Regions from separate parts of the Vibrio sp. 1F263 genome, predicted to be linked through region 1. Evidence: riboswitches for the same ligand, from Rfam matches in the RefSeq annotation. Region 1 holds a riboswitch; each other region holds the start of a gene.

Region 1 (6,264 bases):
AAGAGTCGAGATTGAAACGTCTTATCAGCGATAGTTAACATGGTTAGCCTCCTGCAATGGCTTGGAAAAGAGATATAGCGTCGCCTTCATTAACGACTGTTTGTTGCCACTGGCTACGCGGGACAACCGCATTATTGATTGCAAACACACAACCTAGATCAGGTAATGCTAGAACTTGGATAATGTCCGCTAGAGACGACGAGTGTGCTACTTGTTCTGATTGTTCGTTTATCGAGATCGTTATATGGCTCATTGGATTTCTTCTTCTAAATGCTTAACTACAGACGCACTGCACACAGGACATTCATTATCTTGAGTGACCATAAGGTTTTGCCAATTCATCGTCTGGCCATCGAACAGTTTGAGTTGGTGTGTTGCGACCTGAAACTCACCACGAGTTAGACGTTGAATAGCAGCCAAAGCTTGAAGGTTACCTATGGTGCCAACAACTGGGCCTATGATGCCGCTATCGCTACAACGAGTCGTTTGTGGATGATGTCTGAACGGGAACAAGCAGTGATAGCACCCTTTCTGATTCTGATAATCAAATACAATAAACTGGCCTTTCCAGCCAATTGCAGAACCAGAAATCAAAGGGGTCTTCGCGCTGAAACATGCTTGGTTAACCTGCTGGCGTGACTCGAAGTTGTCAGTACAATCCAACACTAAGTCAGCTAGCATCACTTCAAGCTCAAGCTGACTTTCACTCATTCGTTGATTGATGGTTCTTACTTGGCTGCGACCATTGAGCTCACTCAATTGTTGCTTCAACGCTTCAACCTTAGGCGAACCTAACTGATTTTCCCTGAACGCGACCTGTCGTTGCAGGTTCGATGAATCGACACAATCATCATCGACCAGCACGATCTTTCCAACACCAGAAGCAGCCAGGTAAAGAGCCGCAGCATTACCTAAGCCACCACAACCGATGATCAACACATGACTATTTAGTAGGTTGCGTTGCCCTTGCTCACCCACTTCAGGTAACGCAATTTGTCGTTGATAACGAATGAATTCAAAGTCACTCAGCATAGCTAGGCTCCTGCATAACCTCTTCCTTAAGAGTTGGAGATTTAGGTGCCATCAGTTTTTCGAAAAATTCGATCACTTTATGTGGGTCTTCCGCCAATGTAATCGCACGTACCACCGCCAAGCTCGATACCCCACACTCCCACACCTGCTCAGCTGTCGATTGATCAATACCGCCAATAGCAACCGTCGGATAACCGATGAGTTGTTCTGTGTATGGGATAGTATCAATCAGCTGTTGATACAGAGATAAACGAATTAAACCCTGAGGTTTCGATGGCATCTGTTTAGTTGTTGTTGGGAAGATGTGTCCCAGCGCAATATAGCTAGGGTTGATTTGAACAATGCGTAGCAACTCGTAATAGCCATGAGTCGAGAGACCGATCTTAATACCTGCTTGGCTCAACTGTGAGAGGTTTGATTCTTCAATATCCTCTTGCCCCAAATGAACACCAAACGCGTCATACTTGAGTGCAAGCTGCCAATAATCATTGATAAAAACCTGAGCGTTATGCTCTCGACCAAGCTCGATTGATCGCGCAACTTGTTGTTCTAAGTCTACTTGCTGAGGGTTTTTAATACGTAGTTGAACAGTGTTGATTCCGAGCTTGAGCAACCTTTCGATCCACTCAACATCATCAACCACAGGATATAGCCCTAGGCTACTCTTGCTCAATTCAGGGAACGAAAGTGATGTTCCTTGGTGCGCCCAACCAACACTAATATCCAGTCGCTCATTTTCCAAAACTGGAATTGGAAAGTTTTGGTAATGTGCTGGCCATGTTCCACGTGAAACATTAGACGATGCGCGAGCTAAAACTAATGAGTCCTCTAATGGGAATTCCAGAGCCAACAAAGTAAGTAACCAAGCAAAGTGGCCGCGATTATCTAACTCCTGATGAGCTGTAGTTTCACTCTTGATAGCACGATTAGCATCCCGGTGTGACCAGATATCCAGTACAGTTGAATCATCTGAGACACCGACATAGATGGTATTCGGAGTTTGTATAAAGGCATCACAAACGTCAGTTAGCGCGACTGAACTACTGTAATCAACAACGTGGTTCAGTTTCGCTAGCTGACACTCCGCCAATGAATCAACATCATGAGCAAAGCCAATAGATAACGCCTGCTGAGTGTCAACGATAGAGAAGTATTGAGTTGGGCTTACACCCAACTCAACTGCATCGGTTGCCAAGCCTTGTCGCTTAGCAACCAATAGACAGTTCTGCACCTCTCCCGTTAACTCAATATTTTGAGATGGGATGAGTATCTTCACTGTCATTATTCCTCTAATTGAGCTTCTTTTGCACCTACTGCAGGGTGGTAAAGTTCAGAGCCAGTATCACGGAACTCTTGTGATTTCTGACGCATCCCTTCCAGCGGATTATCTAGCATCTTAATCTCGATAGCCTGATCCGCGGCCACTTGTTCGGTGTCTTTCGCATACTCTCGGACTTCCTGAGAGATCTTCATCGAGCAGAATTTAGGTCCACACATTGAGCAGAAGTGAGCAACCTTACCGGATTCTTGTGGCAGAGTTTCATCATGGAAAGAACGTGCTGTTTCAGGGTCTAAAGCTAGATTAAATTGGTCTTCCCAACGGAATTCAAAACGTGCTTTAGATAATGCATTATCTCGGATTTGTGCGCCTGGGTGCCCTTTCGCAAGGTCAGCAGCGTGTGCAGCTAGCTTGTAAGTAATCAGGCCGGTCTTCACATCTTCTTTGTTTGGTAAGCCGAGATGCTCTTTAGGGGTTACATAACAGAGCATCGCACAGCCGTACCAACCAATCATGGCCGCGCCAATACCAGAGGTAATATGGTCGTAACCAGGAGCAATATCTGTCGTCAGTGGACCTAATGTATAGAAAGGCGCTTCATGGCAGTGTTCTAACTGCTCATCCATATTCTCTTTGATTAGGTGCATTGGCACATGACCTGGGCCTTCAATGATCACCTGAACGTCGTATTCCCAAGCGACTTTAGTCAACTCACCTAGAGTACGTAACTCCGAGAATTGAGCCTCATCATTGGCATCTGCAATAGAGCCTGGACGCAAGCCATCACCTAATGACAGGGCCACATCATACTTCGCACAGATCTCACAGATCTCGCGGAAGTGTGTATATAGGAAGCTCTCTTGGTGATGTGCAAGACACCATTTCGCGATAATAGAACCACCACGAGAAACAATGCCGGTCACTCGTTTGGCCGTCATCGGAACGTAGCGAAGCAACAAACCTGCGTGGATAGTGAAGTAATCAACACCCTGCTCTGCTTGTTCAATCAAAGTATCGCGCATCACTTCCCAGTTAAGGTCTTCCGCAACGCCATTCACTTTTTCAAGAGCTTGATACATAGGAACCGTACCGATTGGTACAGGGCTGTTACGTAAGATCCATTCGCGAGTCTCGTGAATATTACGGCCGGTAGAAAGGTCCATTACGGTATCGCCACCCCAGCGAGTTGACCATACTAACTTCTCAACTTCTTCTTCAATCGAAGAGCTTACTGAAGAGTTACCGATATTAGCGTTCACCTTCACTAAGAAGTTACGACCAATAATCATCGGTTCTGATTCTGGGTGGTTGATGTTTGAAGGGATAATAGCTCGACCTTCAGCAACCTCTTTACGCACGAACTCAGGAGTAATTTCTTTCGGCAGGTTTGCGCCAAAGTTATGGCCAGGATGTTGGTGGTTAAGCTGCTCATCAGCAAACTTCTGACGTCCCATGTTCTCACGTATAGCAATGTACTCCATCTCAGGAGTGATAATCCCCTGACGAGCATAGTGCAGCTGAGTAACACATTGATCGCCAGTCGCGCGACGAATTCTAGGTAGGTTGCCGTAACGAAGGTCGTCTAGAGTTTCATCTTCTAAACGTTCTTTAGTGTAAACAGAGCTTACATCGTCTAACAGTTCCGTATCACCACGCTCATCAATCCATTGCTCACGCAACTTAGGAAGGCCACTATACAGGTCTATTTGATGTGTCGGGTCAGTATAAACACCTGAGGTATCGTAAACTTGAATGGGTACATTAGGTTCGAATACAGGCTCTTTTTTGCTACCACCGACAAGGCTATCAGCGAGTGATATTTCTCGTACAGGGACTTGAATATCTTCTCGAGATCCTTGGATATAAGCTTTTTTTGAATTTGGATAAGGTTGTACGGATAAAGAATCGATGAAATTCTTCGCTTCCAGTCTTGCTTGTTTACGACTCGACATAGCATTTTTCCTTGGCTTTTAGCCATTATTTATAGGGATAAAAATGCTTGACGGATTAGATGCTACAAGAGGGATCACGGTAAGAAATACAGTTGTGATCTGGAGATAGATCTCTAGAGGGATTCTAGTTAGATATCTACTCTTGTTCCCTTCGCAGGTATTAGCCTGATCAGGTTCAACGGATCCCGAGTTAACGGTCTCAGCCATATGGCACTCCGACAAGTTCGATCGAGTATATAAAAACGGCTTGGATAAACCAAGCCGAGTTGTTAACAAATCGTAAGAAAGTTTTAAGACTTTATCAAAAGTTGGAAGCCGATCCATGCTGCTGAGATGCTGAGAACCACGTTGAGTAACACATTGAGTCCCATCTTAAAGAAAGCACCCTGCTGCATAAGAAGCACGTTATCCATCGAAAATGTAGAAAATGTAGTCAGTGCTCCAAGGAAACCAAGACCGATAATTTGTCTCCATGGTTCTGTCGCAACCATCTCATTCTCAAACGCTGCGATGAGTAAGCCCATAATTAAAGAGCCAATCACGTTAACAGTTAGCGTACCATAAGGAAAACCACGCCCTAGCATCACCACACATAACTCTGAAATCAAATAGCGCGAACAAGCACCAAATGCGCCACCAATGGCAATAAAACCTAAAATAGATAACTGACCCATGAATCCTCCCAAACAATAATCCCTATATTCTAGCTTTAACGCCGATAAAAGCGAGGGTAGAAACTAAGAATGCATGCGCAAATATTAAACGTTACAGGTGTCACTTAACTTCGATATATCCCATTAAACCCGTTTTCATGTGTTCTATAACATGACAGTGATACATCCAACGTCCTGGGTTGTCGGCAACAAATGCAGCTTTAGCTCGACCATTCTTTCCAAGTAACACAGTATCGGTATGGAAAGGTTCTTCAATTTTTTTACCATCAAGTTCCAATACAGTGAATGTATGACCATGAATATGAATCGGGTGATGATATTGAGTGACGTTCTTAAGATCGAATATGTAAGTCTTACCTAGCTCTAAAGTCGCCAACGGCTCAGGGATATTGTCTTTGCTCATCCCCTCCCACGCTCGTTTATTAGTAAGCCAAAATTTAGGCATCGATTTACCATCTTCAGATACAGGTGAAACCGCACCCTCCCACTCGAACACGAAATCGATCTCTTCAGCATTAGCAAGATCTAGGTTAGGTACTGGATTCAATGGTAATAATGGTAACACTCGCTCTTGAGAAAATGCTGAATCTACGACTTCAAGTTCACACAAAGAAAGAGGGAAACGCCCCTTCATTTGGAGAACGTTAACTCGCTCACCAGCTTTAGGAGCGATCAGTCCGATATCAACACGCATCCCTGGACCAATTTTATGTTGAGTCAGTTTGTAAGGCGTTTTCACAGGGTTACCATCGATGGCAATCACCCAAGCCTCAGCCCCTTCGATAGCAATAGGATAAGTGATCGTATTATCGACATTAGCAATACGCAGTCTAGTCGCGGCATACTGCTTCAACTGATATACGGGTTCATGAACTCCATTAACACTACTCCACTCACCAGGAGTGCCCATACGAGCACTGAGTCGAGGAATCATTAAGTCTTTCCATTGACCCTGCTTGTCGATATGCCAATGTTTAAGCATCAATGCGTGTTCTTCGTCAAACAGCACGGGAGTGCTTTCTTCTACGATAATTAGGCCAACTAAACCCATACCAAGTTGTTTAACGCTATTCATATGTGGGTGATACCAAAATGTGCCAGCATCTGGCGGCGTAAACTCATAAATGAATGTTTCACCTGGCATAATCGGTGGCTGACTTAAGAAGGGAACACCGTCCATTTCGATAGGGATTCTTAAGCCATGCCAATGGATAGTCGTCGGCTCTGATAGCTTATTCGTAAAACGAATTGTGACCTTTTCACCCTGTCGACATCGAATCGTCGGAGCTGGGATCTGCCCATCAAAGGCTAAGACATTGGTATCAAA
Region 2 (6,264 bases), on a different contig from region 1:
GAATAGGCATGTGGGATTCGAAGTTAAATATTCCAAAATCATTAAGGGAGCCACTCATAACTCGAAGCTATCTGGATATTTGAGCTTACTCTGGCGCATAAAATCGTGATCTGCAGCCACATCTTATGCAACAAATGAATATTAACCTTGGAGAGTAAGGTTTGGTTCACGGTTTTTTAATCTTGGCGGCTTACATTGGTGAGCAAATCTGATGTGAACACTTAACGACACAGGATCTTTCCATGAAAAAGAACATTATCGCCCTCGCTCTTGGTGGCATGCTCGCTTTTGGCGCAACACCTTATTCTTTTGCTGCTAACGATGGCGCAGTACAGGCTTCAGCGGATTACGCGCAGTTGGTGACTAAGCGACAAGTTGTCGACCAATTACTTCTTGATGCGTTGCAGGCGTTTAAGTCTCCGGCAAGAATTTCACACGCGGGCTTCACGGCTAAAATGCCAAGCAACATGGAAATTGTGACTAACCGATTGTTAGAAGCGTACCAGCTAGAACCTTACCGTACTGACTTGTTGATCTCGGCAGCGAACGCTCAGATCTACAACAAGAACGCAGAACGCGCTATTGAGTTGTTTGAACAAGCACTGACGGTTGCGCCAGACGATGTCGACCTTCATGCGTATCTAGCGGTTTGGCAGCGATTTGAAGGCAATGAAAGTGAATCGAATAAGCACATGGAGAAGCTGGAAAGCCTGAACAAAGGTAAAGCAGAAGACATCAAACGTATTTTTGCAACGGTCGACCGCGTGTTAGAAACACCTCTTAAAGAGTCTGCGGATAAGGGACTGTTGAGCGACCACGGTGCCATCGTCACTTTGGGTTACGCGCTTAACCCTGATGGTTCTATGCATGAGATCTTGATTGAACGTCTTGAAACGACATTAGCAATGTCGAAAGCGAACCCAGACGCGATGATCGTGTTAACCGGCGGCGTGCCTAAGAACCATAAGACAGAAGGTAAGTTAATGGCGGATTGGCTTATCTCAAAAGGGGTAAGCAAAGACCGCATCATTGAAGAGAACTACGCGACCAGCACGGTAGGCAATGCCTTGTTCAGTAGCTATGCGCTTGCTCGTCATGATATTAAACACGCGACCATTATCAGCTCGGCAAGCCATGTTCGTCGTGGTCAAACTCTGTTTGAAATTGCTAGCTGGCAAACTGGCCCTCAGGGCATTACCTTCGATACGGTCTCTTACCCAGACAAGCCGCTAGAAGATCTTAAGAAAGCGAGCAGTGGTGAGCTATTAGGTATCTACCGTGATGCTCTAAGAACTTATGGCATGTGGAGCTACCGTTCTTACCCATTGGAATCTCGTTAAGCCCAAGCATTATTTGCGTTTGGGAAAAGTGCGGTTCGCGTTAAACCAAAGCTTCACTTGTTAGTACAATCGAGCACAGCTAGATGGTATGCTGTGCTCCTACTTAATTTAGTGTTTCAAAGGCAAAAAAATGAACCCGATTTTAGCAATGTTGAAAGAGAACAATATTAGCGACGAGCAGATCAGCGAGATATTCAAGACGTTGACAGAGAACCCTCTTGCAGCAATGGCGACAATCAGCCAACTTGGTTTACCTCAAGACAAACTTCAAATGCTGATGGGTCAGGTAATGCAAAACCCTGCGCTAATCAAAGAAGCAGTTGAAGAGCTTGACCTAGATTTTTCTAAGGTTGAAGCGGCTAAAGAGCAACTTCAAAAATAATCGAGTGTGATATGGCGATTGAGCTCATGAGCGATAGCCGGTTTGGCTAACGGCTCTTGGCAGCGCTAATTAGACTCTAATAAAAAGCCGTTTGAGCATTGTGATTGATGCTTGAGCGGCTTTTTTGATCGCCATTAGAATAGGTTAGGGTACTAACAAATGCCAACCCGAAGTGACTCATTTGTTCAAATCATGTAGTTTCGTGTTTTAACTCGTTCTGAACCGATCTACTCCGGCGTTGATTATGAAATCTAGCTTAAGCATTCGATCTTACACCAAGCAATTTAATACCCATGCTCATGATGACCATCATCAATTGGTATTGCCGATCCAAGGCAGTATTAATATTGAAATGGTGGGGTATGTCGGCAAAGTGGCCGTGGGAGAATGTGTGGTGATTCCGGTAACCACAGCGCATGCGTTTAAGGCGGATGAAGCCGCGCGGTTTATTGTCGCGGATATGGCGGAGTTGCCGCAGCACTTGTTAGAGCATGAGCTCTCGGTTTTCACGATAACGCCACCTTTGATGAGCTTCTTATTGTTTGTTGAGAAGCAGTTGGAATATCAGGTCGATAGTGGCATTGAGTCATCAGTTTTGGATGTGTTTTCATTGCTGTTAGAGCAACAACAAGTCAGCAAGAGTATCGACCCAAGAATCCGTACGGTACAAAGGCTGATAGCGGATAATTACGCCCAACCTCTCTCTATTTCACAACTTGCAGAAACGGCCTGTTTGAGTCCCACTCAATTCAAAAAACGCTTCAAAGAGTGCTTGGGCATCAGTGCGCTTAAATACATCACTCGCTATCGTATGGAGAAAGCTCAAGCCCTGTTAACCCATACCGATTTACCGGTTCAATTGATTGCTGAAAACGTGGGTTATAGTGATGTTTCTGCTTTCAGTCGTCGCTTCTCTCTGCACTCTGGGATGTCACCAAGGGCGTTTCTGGGCTCAATGAAAGAGAGTCTTTAGAAACAACAATAGCGTCCGTTCTGCAAACTAATTTTAAGGCATCTTCACTATTATCTATTTCAGAACTGAAAATTGGGTAATAGAAATGAATCTTGCCATCAATCGCGTTAACGAATTCCAAACGGGCACTTTAGCCATCTTGTTTGCTTCTATTTTATGGGGCACGACAGGCACCGCCGCAAGTTTTGCTCCTGATCTAAGCCCATTAGCAATTGGCGCTTTTTCTATGGGCGTCGGTGGCCTAATACAAGCGGGCTTGGCGTATCGAAAAATCCTATTCGCTTTCGACAAACTTATGCAGAACAAGAAGCTGTTGACAGTGAGCGCTTTGGCTTTGGCGGTCTATCCTTTAGCTTTCTATTCTTCAATGAAATTATCAGGCGTGGCGATTGGTACCGTGGTTTCGATTGCTACCGCACCTTTCTTTTCCGCATTGCTAGAGTGTCTGATTAGCAAAAAGAGTAATATTGACCGACGTTGGCTCACTAGCTTTGCGATTGGTGTGGTAGGTATTGGGTTGTTGGTGTTTTCAGAACCTTCATCGGCGAATGAATCCGGTGATGATCTCAAGCTGTTAGGTATTGGCTTAGGTCTGGTCGCTGGGTTGTGTTACGCCATTTATTCTTGGGCGACAAAAGCACTGATCGATAAAGGGATTAAGTCACAAGCAGCGATGGGCAGTATTTTTGGCCTTGGTGCGATGCTGTTGCTGCCAACGCTCTGGTTTACTGGTGATAACCTGTTTTCCTCACAGACCAACGTATTCGTCATCAGTTATCTGACGTTAATTCCACAATGCTTGGGCTATATCGCGTTCAGTTTTGGTTTACGCCACGTGACCGCGAGCAGTGCCAATCTGCTGACCTTGTTTGAACCAGTAGTCGCAGCGGTGCTTGCCGTCTGTGTTGTCGGTGAGCTGATTCCTTTTACAGGCTGGTTAGGTATGTCTCTGATTGTGCTGTGCTTGTTTGTACAGTCGAAGCCATCTAAAGGAACGTTATAAGTATTTGTTTTGTTTTGCCTAATTGAAATTTATTCATGCGTAATTAGTATAATTGAATAAAATGAGTATCTCAGTTGTGAGAGTGCTGTTACTATCGCTATCAATAGTCGGGGGGCACATACCTTATTTGGTGTTTGCTGAGATCGTTAGTCGAGACCCGTTGAACCTGATTCAGTTAACACTGGCGTAGGGAACTATAAGCACTCGATCTACGTCTGCACCCATGAAAACTTTCATGAGCCTAATGCGACTTCTCCTTCGATCAGTGTTCGTTCTCCTGCGTCTTGTAAGATAGTAGGAGCGACAATGACACACAGTTCTATTTCAAAAGATTTAACGCCAAAAGCCTCAACTCCAAAATCCTCAACACAGCAGCACTCTGCTGAAGACACGATTCGCACGAATACTCCGATTGTATTGACTATCGCAGGCTCAGACAGTGGCGGCGGTGCAGGTATCCAAGCGGATATTAAAGCCATGTCTGCTACCGGTAGTTTTGCTTGTTCTGTGATTACCGCGATCACTTCCCAGAACACTCAAGGCGTGTCAGCCATTTTTCCTATTCCACTCGACCATGTCGCTAGCCAGTTAGATGCGGTTTTTACTGATCTCAATATCGTGGCAGTAAAAGTCGGCATGTTGGCTGATTCGCAAATCATCAAAGTCGTTGCAGACAAAATTAAGCAGTACCGACCTAAATACTTAGTGATTGACCCTGTCATGGTCGCGACAAGTGGTGATCTGCTGTTAGAAAACTCGGCTATCACCACGCTGAAACAAGAGCTGATTCCGCTGGCAGATATCATTACTCCTAACTTACCAGAAGGTGCTGCATTAACAGGCAAGCCAGTACCTGAAAGCGAAGCTGAAATGCAGGGCATGATTGAAGACTTACGCGCACTGGGTGCTAAAGCCGTTCTCTTGAAAGGTGGCCACCTGGAGAAAGATGAGAACAGTAACGATTTACTGATTCTCCCGACGACGTCTGCATTGATTAGCGCGAAGCGTTTCCCGACTAAAAACACCCACGGCACGGGCTGTACGCTTTCATCTGCCATTGCTTCTTTCTTGGCTCAGGGCAACACGCTGGCAGAAGCTGTTGACCTAGGCAAACAATACATTTCTCGCGCGATTGCTCATGCTGATGAGTTGCAAGTTGGTCAAGGTCATGGCCCGGTAAATCACTTCTTCGCTGGACACGGTAATGTCCGTTAATACGGTTGGTGTTCAACTCAGCAATGCTTCCTTACGTTATAACGACAGTGAGCACGCGACCTTATCTGGGTTGTCGCTTAGCTTAAACGCAGGTAAGTGGACGGTATTGCTAGGTCGAAGTGGCTGCGGAAAAACCACGGTATTGCGTTATCTGGCAGGCTTGCTGGACGACAAGGTGGAGTGGCAGGGCACATTGGCAACGTCTGATGAATTGCCTTTAACGGATCGCATCGCATACATGGCACAGCAAGACTTGTTACTGCCATGGTTGTCGGTTATCGACAATGTTTGCCTAAGTCATCGTTTTCAAAATCCAGCTTTTGATAAAGCACAGCAAACCAATCAAGCACTAGAGTTGTTAGCTGCGGTTGGTTTGGCTGATTACGCGAATGCGATGCCGGATCAGTTGTCTGGCGGCATGCGTCAGCGTGTTGCTTTGGCTCGAACCTTAATGCAAGACAAGCCTGTTGTGCTGATGGACGAACCGTTCTCTGCGCTGGATGCGGTAACAAGACACAAGTTACAGAGCTTAGCGTGTGAACTGTTAAGAGATAAAACCGTTGTGTTGATTACTCATGATCCACAAGAAGCGGTGCGTTTGGCGGATAATTTGTATGTGTTGCAAGGCACACCTGCGAATGCACAATCACTGTCTGTGCCTAATACGGCCACACCAAGAGTGTTAGACGGTGAATGTGCTGAGCTGCAACAAGCGATCTTAGATCAGTTGGAGCGTGATTATGAATGACCTAACACGAAGCGAAGCTGTGATCCGTTCAGCTAACACACAGATCACGACTAAGCGCCCTCGTCAGATGAATCCCGTTATGCGTTTGCTGATCAGCAGTGCTGTGATTCTAGGTTTATGGCAATTGGTGGTGGTTATCTTCGAGATGCCTAGCTTCATTCTGCCAGCGCCTGCAGAAGTCTTTTTAAAACTGATTGAACGCTACGATGTGTTACTTAAACACACTTGGGTGACTGCGCAGGAGATCTTACTTGGTCTATTGCTCGGTTTATCCATGGGGCTGTTTTTCGCCCTACAGATGTTGATGTTCGAACCGCTGAAACGCTGGTTGTTGCCTATCTTGATTGCTAGCCAAGCGATCCCTGTGTTTGCGATTGCGCCAGTATTGATGCTGTGGCTTGGTTATGGCATCGCGTCAAAAGTGGTGATGGCGGCGATCATTATCTTCTTCCCCGTGACCACTTGTTGTTACGACGGCCTGCGTAATACACCGACGGGTTATCTTGATCTTGCTAAGACCATGGGTGCATCGAAATGGCAATTGTTGCGTTATATCCAACTGCCTGCTGCGCTGCCAACACTGGCGTCTGGCATTCGTGTGGC
Region 3 (6,264 bases), on a different contig from region 1:
GACAAATTTCCGCTGTCTGAAGATTTGGCACAAGCGATTAAAGATGCACAACGCTTTAAAAATGAAGCGAAGCGCCGTCAACTTCAATACATTGGTAAAGTAATGCGCAGTGTCGATCCAGAGCCAATTCAAGCGGCTTTAGATAAGATTCGCAACAAACACTCTCAAGCAACAGTTGAACTGCACAAACTAGAACAACTGCGTGATCGTGTTGTTGCAGAAGGCGATGCGGCCATTTCAGACGTTATGGAAATGTACCCGGAAGCTGACCGTCAACGTCTTCGTCAGCTCGCTCGTCAAGCTAACAAAGAGAAAGCGGCAAATAAACCGGCTAAGTCTTCTCGTGAAATATTCCAAATCTTAAAAGAGCTAAAGCTAGGCGACTAATCTTCGCCGCCCTTTAATCAGAAAGATAATAAAAGACCTAGCGCATGCTAGGTCTTTTTGTTTTTGACGCACTCGATATCAAGAAGCTCTCAATATCAATAAGTACTCAATATTAAGAAGTACTCACAGGAGTGAAAAAATTATCATTCACCCGCTTTAACAAACGAGCTTAGCTCTTGCTGTGGATGTTCAGCCGTCAGTGTCTCTATCGAGTCTGCAACCAACACCTTACCTAGCTCTACAAAAACGAACTTATTTGCGATACTGCGTGCATCACCTAAGTGGTGAGTAACCATCAATACCGTAATGTTTCGCTCGGCGGCTAATCGCCTAACAAGGTTAAGCATTTCCTCACGAAGCAAAGGGTCAAGCGCAGAGAAAGGCTCATCAAGCAACCAAATATCATGAGGCTGAACAAAGCATCGAGCTAACGCGACACGCTGACGTTGACCGCCCGATAAGTGCTCAGGCAATCTATCTAAATACTCAGAGACACCCACTTGTGCAGCGGCCTGTTCGACTTCATGCTTTTGGGTTGCCGTCAGCTTTAACCCTGGATGCAAGCCTAAGCCAATATTTTCACGTACGGTGAGATGGGCAAACAAATTGTGCTCTTGAAACAACATCGCTAATGGACGCTGATGTGCTTCTTTGCCAATCAGTGATTGTCCCGCTACAGAGATCTCACCCGAAGTGGGCTCAATAAACCCAGCAACCAATGCCAACAGCGTTGATTTACCTGCGCCACTTGGCCCCATCAGCGCAACAATATCGCCCTGCTCAGCTTGAAAATCAAAGCAAAACAACTCTCTGTGATAGTGGTAGTCCACATCTTTCATCACTAACATCATCGGTTCCTCAACTCTTTAGCATCGAGCTTAGATCTTCGAGTAAATAAAAATTCAATCAGGCTAAAGCTGCCAACACTCAGTAACAGTAAGCTCACGGAAACCACAGCTGCGGCTTCCATTTGATAGCTGCCTAATAATTGGAATAGGTACAAAGGCAGAGTTCTAAAATCTTGGCTACCAAACAAAGCAATCGCACTTAAGTCACCCATTGCTAACATAAAGCTGATCGAGAAAGCTTGTGCCATCGGTGTTCGCAATGCACGCCACTCCACTAGCCTAAAACGCGTGAAACCAGTCATTCCCAAACTTGCGCACACATACTGATACTGCTGAGACAAATGCAGCATAGGTTGAGCCAAGGTTTTAATTACGTAAGGAAGCGCCATTAAACTGTTTACTGCAATCACGATAAAGAAAGCTAAGCTGAAAACATCGGTGAATGAACGCAGTAATAAGAAGAGCCCCGTACTGATCACAAGCCCGGGAGTAACTAAGATAATAGTGCCAATCAGCTCGATTTTATCGGCTCGAAAATTCTTATTCTGTAAGCGCCATGCTCGACTAGTCAGCAGTATGGCGATACCAATACCAACCGCGATAACACTTGCTAATGACGCGACTTTAACCGAGGTCATTAACGCAGCCCAAAACGGCTCGCTGCTCAGTACGATTAATGCCTGCGAGTTAATGCCACTGACGATAACCATAGCTAATGGCGGCAATACCAGCATTGAGACGGTGATGATCCAAAAGCTATCCCAAGCTTTTGACCACGAGCTATCCTTAACCAAATATTTCTCTTCCGACAATTGACTGGCTGTCACTGAAATAGGTTTCGATAGGCGTTGAATGCTCACAGCTAGCATACCACACAGCAGCATTTGCCATATCGCGAGCAAGGCACCAGCCTGCAGGTCAAAGTCGAATTTAATCGCCTGATAAATAGCGAGTTCGATAGTGGTTGATTTAGGTCCACCGCCGAGTGCCATCACGGTAGCAAAGCTGGTAAAACACAGCATGAAGACCAAACCACACACATGTGGCAGTTGCTGTCTTAAGCGAGGCCATTCAACCCATCTGAATTTGTTCCAATGACTCATACCCAAATGAGCACACAGCTTATGCTGCTCGGCAGGTACGGTATCTAAAGCTTGTAAAAGTAAACGGCTAGCATAAGGCAGGTTAAAGAAAACGTGCGCCAGCAAAATACCATTCAACCCATAAATCGAGAATGGCAGTTTAATATCGAAGTTCGCCAGAAATTTAGCTAACCAACCACTGTTTCCATAAATAGCTAGCAAACCAAATACGCCAACTAATACGGGCAAAACCAAGGTCGAAGCAAACAGCCTTAACAACAAGGCCCGTCCAAAAAATTGTCTGCGACACAGAGCATGAGCAATAGGTATAGCAAAGCCAACACTCAGCATCGTTGAGAGTGTCGCTTGATAGAAACTGAATTTCGTTACATGCCAATAGTAAGGATCGGACCATACTTGGCTGATATCAAGAGAAGGGGCATTGCTAAGCAATGCCCCAACTGCTGAAACCACGAAGGTGGTAATGAGTATCGCAACCCAAACCCCGACCTTAGGTGTTTTCTTTATCATAAATTGATTTTTTACCGTAAATGGTTCACTCCAAACATAACGAATGAACCTTTAAATACAGAAAGCTAGTTTTTTAAAAGTACGTTAGAAAACTCATGTTCCTAAATAATAAGTTAAATCGTAAGTTAAAAAGTAAGCGCATTCTGCCATTCACGAATCCAAGGCTTACGCTTCTCGGCGATCTCTTCTGGTGTGAAGCTTAGCGCTTTCTGAGGAACCGTAAGTTGCTCGAACCCTTTTGGTAGCTCAACATCGGTCACTGGGTACATCCAGTTGCCAGTAGGCATCGCCGATTGGAACTCATCACTTAAGATAAATGCCATAAACTCACCGGCAAGCTTTTCGTTCTTGCTACCTTTAACCTTCGCTGCCACTTCCACTTGAGTGTAATGACCTTCTTCAAAGCTTGCAGCTGCGTACTTAGAATCACTTTCTGCAATGATGTGATAAGCCGGAGACGTTGTGTAAGACAACACTAAATCAGACTCGCCTTCTAGGAACATAGAGTAAGCTTCAGACCAACCTTTAGTCACAGTCACCGTTTTCTGAGCAAGCTTCTTCCATGCTGCAGTTGCTTCATCACCGTAAACCGACTTCATCCATAGCATCATGCCTTGGCCTGGTGTTGATGTACGTGGATCTTGATAGATAACCTTAAGATCGTCACGTTGCTCAACCAGTTCTTTCAGGCTCTTTGGCGGGTTTGCTAGCTTCTCTTTGTTATAGATAAACGCAAAGTAACCAAAATCATAAGGAACAAAGGTACTGTCGTTCCAACCGTTAGGAAGCGTCACAGATGATGTATCAACACTGTGCTCAGCCAATAAGCCTGTAGATTTCGCTTCAGCCATGAGATTATTATCTAGGCCTAAAATGATGTCAGCTTTGCTGTTGCCACCTTCAAGACGTAAGCGGTTTAGAATAGACACACCATCTTCTAACGCGACAAAATTCACATCACAACCACACTTTTCTTCGAATGCTTTTTCAACGGCAGGACGAGGGCCCCAATCCGCAGCAAAAGAGTCGTAAGTGTAAACAGTTAAAGTGTTGTCTGCTGCGAAGGCAGAAAAAGAGATGGCTGTAGTAACAGCAAGAGTTGTTAATGTTAATTTCACTGGACGCTCTCCATGGTCTGAGCGGCACAGGTTTGAGGGAGGAGAACGGTAGAGGTTGTTCCTAACTCAATTCCTACGCCAGCATTATCTGGTTCAGGTTTACGGGTCCCAAGTGTCTGCTTGATCTCAGCTCGCATTCATTATTTGAATGGTTCGCTCCCCGATGAGTGTTCAGGATTGTAATTTGATTTTTAACAATAAGCCATCAAGTTTGGATCAATTACGTTGATCGTAACCCCAACGTGGCACTAAACCTTGCTCGATACCAAGGTGATCAAGAATACGTGCCACCATAAAGTCGACCAGGTCTTCAATCGACTTAGGTTGATGATAAAAACCCGGAGCTGCAGGCATAATCGTCACGCCCATGGTCGAGAGTTTGTGCATATTCTCTAAATGCAACGTAGAAAATGGCGTCTCACGAACCACCAACAACAACTGTCCTCGCTCTTTCATAACCACGTCGGCTGCACGCTCGATTAAGTTATCTGATAGGCCATGAGCAATCGATGCCAAGCTTCCTGCAGAGCATGGACACACCACCATCTGCTTCGGTGCTGCTGAACCAGATGCAACCGGTGAGAACCAATCATCTTTGCCACACACCACCAGCTTTTCTGGGTCGCAATCTAAATGCTTAACCAAAGCTTGTTTCGCAGCATCTGGCCCAGCAGGTAACTTAAGTTCATGCTCGGTCGCCAACACCACTCGCGCTGCCGATGATATCAGCAAGTAGACCTGATAATCGGCGGCCAAAAGGCATTCAAGTAAACGCAGGCCATAAGGCGCACCGGATGCGCCAGTGAAAGCCAGAGTTATCGCTTTATCGTGTTTTGTCATGTTCTCAATTACTTCAAATTATAAGGTCGAGGATGCGTTAACCTTTGAGTGCCAATCCATCCAACAGTTTCTGGTGAATACCACCAAAGCCACCATTACTCATTACCAAGATTTGGTCACCCGCTTGTGCCTCAGAGACAATTTTAGCAACGAATGCATCCATGTTATCACTCACGTGCGCGGGTTGGTGACACGCATCGGCGACGTCTTGTACTGACCAATCAATGTTATCGGGTTGGAATAAGTAAGTAGAATCCGCTTGCTTCAACGAATCAGCCAGCGTTTCTTTGTGCACTCCACGTTTCATTGTGGCAGAACGAGGCTCTAAAACGGCAATTATTTTTTTCGTGTCGACCTTATTACGTAAACCGCCCAGCGTAAATTCAATTGCCGTTGGGTGATGAGCAAAATCGTCGTAGACAGAAACGCCTGCCACTTCGCCTTTAAACTCTAGACGACGTTTGGTGTTGATGAACTTCGCCAACGATTCACACGCTAAATCAGGTGTCACCCCTACATGTCGCGCAGCTGCAATCGCCATCAAAGCATTATTGACGTTATGGTCGCCAACCAAATCCCAGTCGACAGTTCCTACGCATTCGCCTTGGAAGTACACTCCAAATTGAGACCCGTCTTTGACCAGCTTCTTGGCATCCCAATCACCTTGTTCACCACTCGATTCTGTCTCACTCCAGCATCCGCGAGATAAAACATCTTGAATCGCCGTATCTTCTTTAGGAGAGAAAATTCGGCCATTACCTGGCACAGTGCGCACTAAGTGGTGGAACTGACGCTTAATCGCCTCAAGATCATCGAAGATGTCAGCATGATCGAACTCGAGGTTATTCATTACCAAGGTTCTTGGGTGGTAGTGAACGAACTTAGATCGTTTATCAAAAAAAGCACTGTCGTATTCGTCAGCTTCGACCACGAAGAACATGCTTTCACCAAGGCGAGCAGAGATACCAAAGTTACCTAACACGCCGCCCACTAAGAAGCCAGGCGCATAGCCACAGTCTTCTAAAATCCAAGCCAGCATGCTCGATGTTGTTGTCTTGCCATGCGTTCCCGATACCGCTAATACCCAACGATCATGCAACAAGAACTCTTGCAACCATTGCGGGCCTGAGGTGTATCTAAGGTTGTTATCCAATACATACTCAACACACGGGTTGCCACGACTCATCGCATTACCAATCACCACGAGATCAGGCCTTGGTTCTAACTGGCTTGGGTTAAACCCTTCAATAATTTCAATCCCTTGAGACTCCAACAAAGTGCTCATTGGTGGGTAAACATTCGCGTCACTACCGGTAACCTTGTGACCTAATTGACGAGCCAATACCGCAGCACCTCCCATGAAGGTGCCACAAATTCCTAAGATATGAATATGCATAAATTGCTTCCAAACGCTTGGCTAAATGAACCATGTCTAAATCAAACTACTGCACTCATTAT

What was found. A riboswitch is a leader RNA that binds a small molecule or an ion and turns the genes downstream of it on or off. The one in region 1 is predicted to bind thiamine pyrophosphate.
Region 2: it holds a riboswitch for thiamine pyrophosphate, as region 1 does, so the genes downstream of both, thiD (bifunctional hydroxymethylpyrimidine kinase/phosphomethylpyrimidine kinase) here and thiC (phosphomethylpyrimidine synthase ThiC) in region 1, are expected to answer to the same signal.
Region 3: it holds a riboswitch for thiamine pyrophosphate, as region 1 does, so the genes downstream of both, thiB (thiamine ABC transporter substrate binding subunit) here and thiC (phosphomethylpyrimidine synthase ThiC) in region 1, are expected to answer to the same signal.

Annotation. Positions count from the first base shown of each region.
Region 1 is NZ_JBGONI010000041.1:28,751-35,014, forward strand. It holds gene ACED25_RS19870 (thiazole synthase) at 1-41, opposite strand, end outside; gene thiS (sulfur carrier protein ThiS) at 44-253, opposite strand; gene ACED25_RS19880 (ThiF family adenylyltransferase) at 250-1,032, opposite strand; gene ACED25_RS19885 (thiamine phosphate synthase) at 1,022-2,314, opposite strand; gene thiC (phosphomethylpyrimidine synthase ThiC) at 2,314-4,263, opposite strand; TPP riboswitch at 4,393-4,491, opposite strand; gene crcB (fluoride efflux transporter CrcB) at 4,554-4,937, opposite strand; gene ACED25_RS19900 (multicopper oxidase family protein) at 5,038-6,264, opposite strand, start outside.
Region 2 is NZ_JBGONI010000002.1:234,459-240,722, reverse strand. It holds gene ACED25_RS02320 (YdcF family protein) at 243-1,340, shown strand; gene ACED25_RS02315 (DUF2999 family protein) at 1,471-1,722, shown strand; gene ACED25_RS02310 (helix-turn-helix domain-containing protein) at 1,967-2,695, shown strand; gene ACED25_RS02305 (DMT family transporter) at 2,781-3,698, shown strand; TPP riboswitch at 3,797-3,908, shown strand; gene thiD (bifunctional hydroxymethylpyrimidine kinase/phosphomethylpyrimidine kinase) at 4,005-4,913, shown strand; gene ACED25_RS02295 (ABC transporter ATP-binding protein) at 4,903-5,661, shown strand; gene ACED25_RS02290 (ABC transporter permease) at 5,654-6,264, shown strand, end outside.
Region 3 is NZ_JBGONI010000022.1:31,966-38,229, reverse strand. It holds gene yjgA (ribosome biogenesis factor YjgA) at 1-387, shown strand, start outside; gene thiQ (thiamine ABC transporter ATP-binding protein) at 531-1,235, opposite strand; gene thiP (thiamine/thiamine pyrophosphate ABC transporter permease ThiP) at 1,235-2,848, opposite strand; gene thiB (thiamine ABC transporter substrate binding subunit) at 2,974-3,966, opposite strand; TPP riboswitch at 4,020-4,139, opposite strand; gene ACED25_RS14570 (flavin prenyltransferase UbiX) at 4,183-4,806, opposite strand; gene mpl (UDP-N-acetylmuramate:L-alanyl-gamma-D-glutamyl-meso-diaminopimelate ligase) at 4,844-6,202, opposite strand.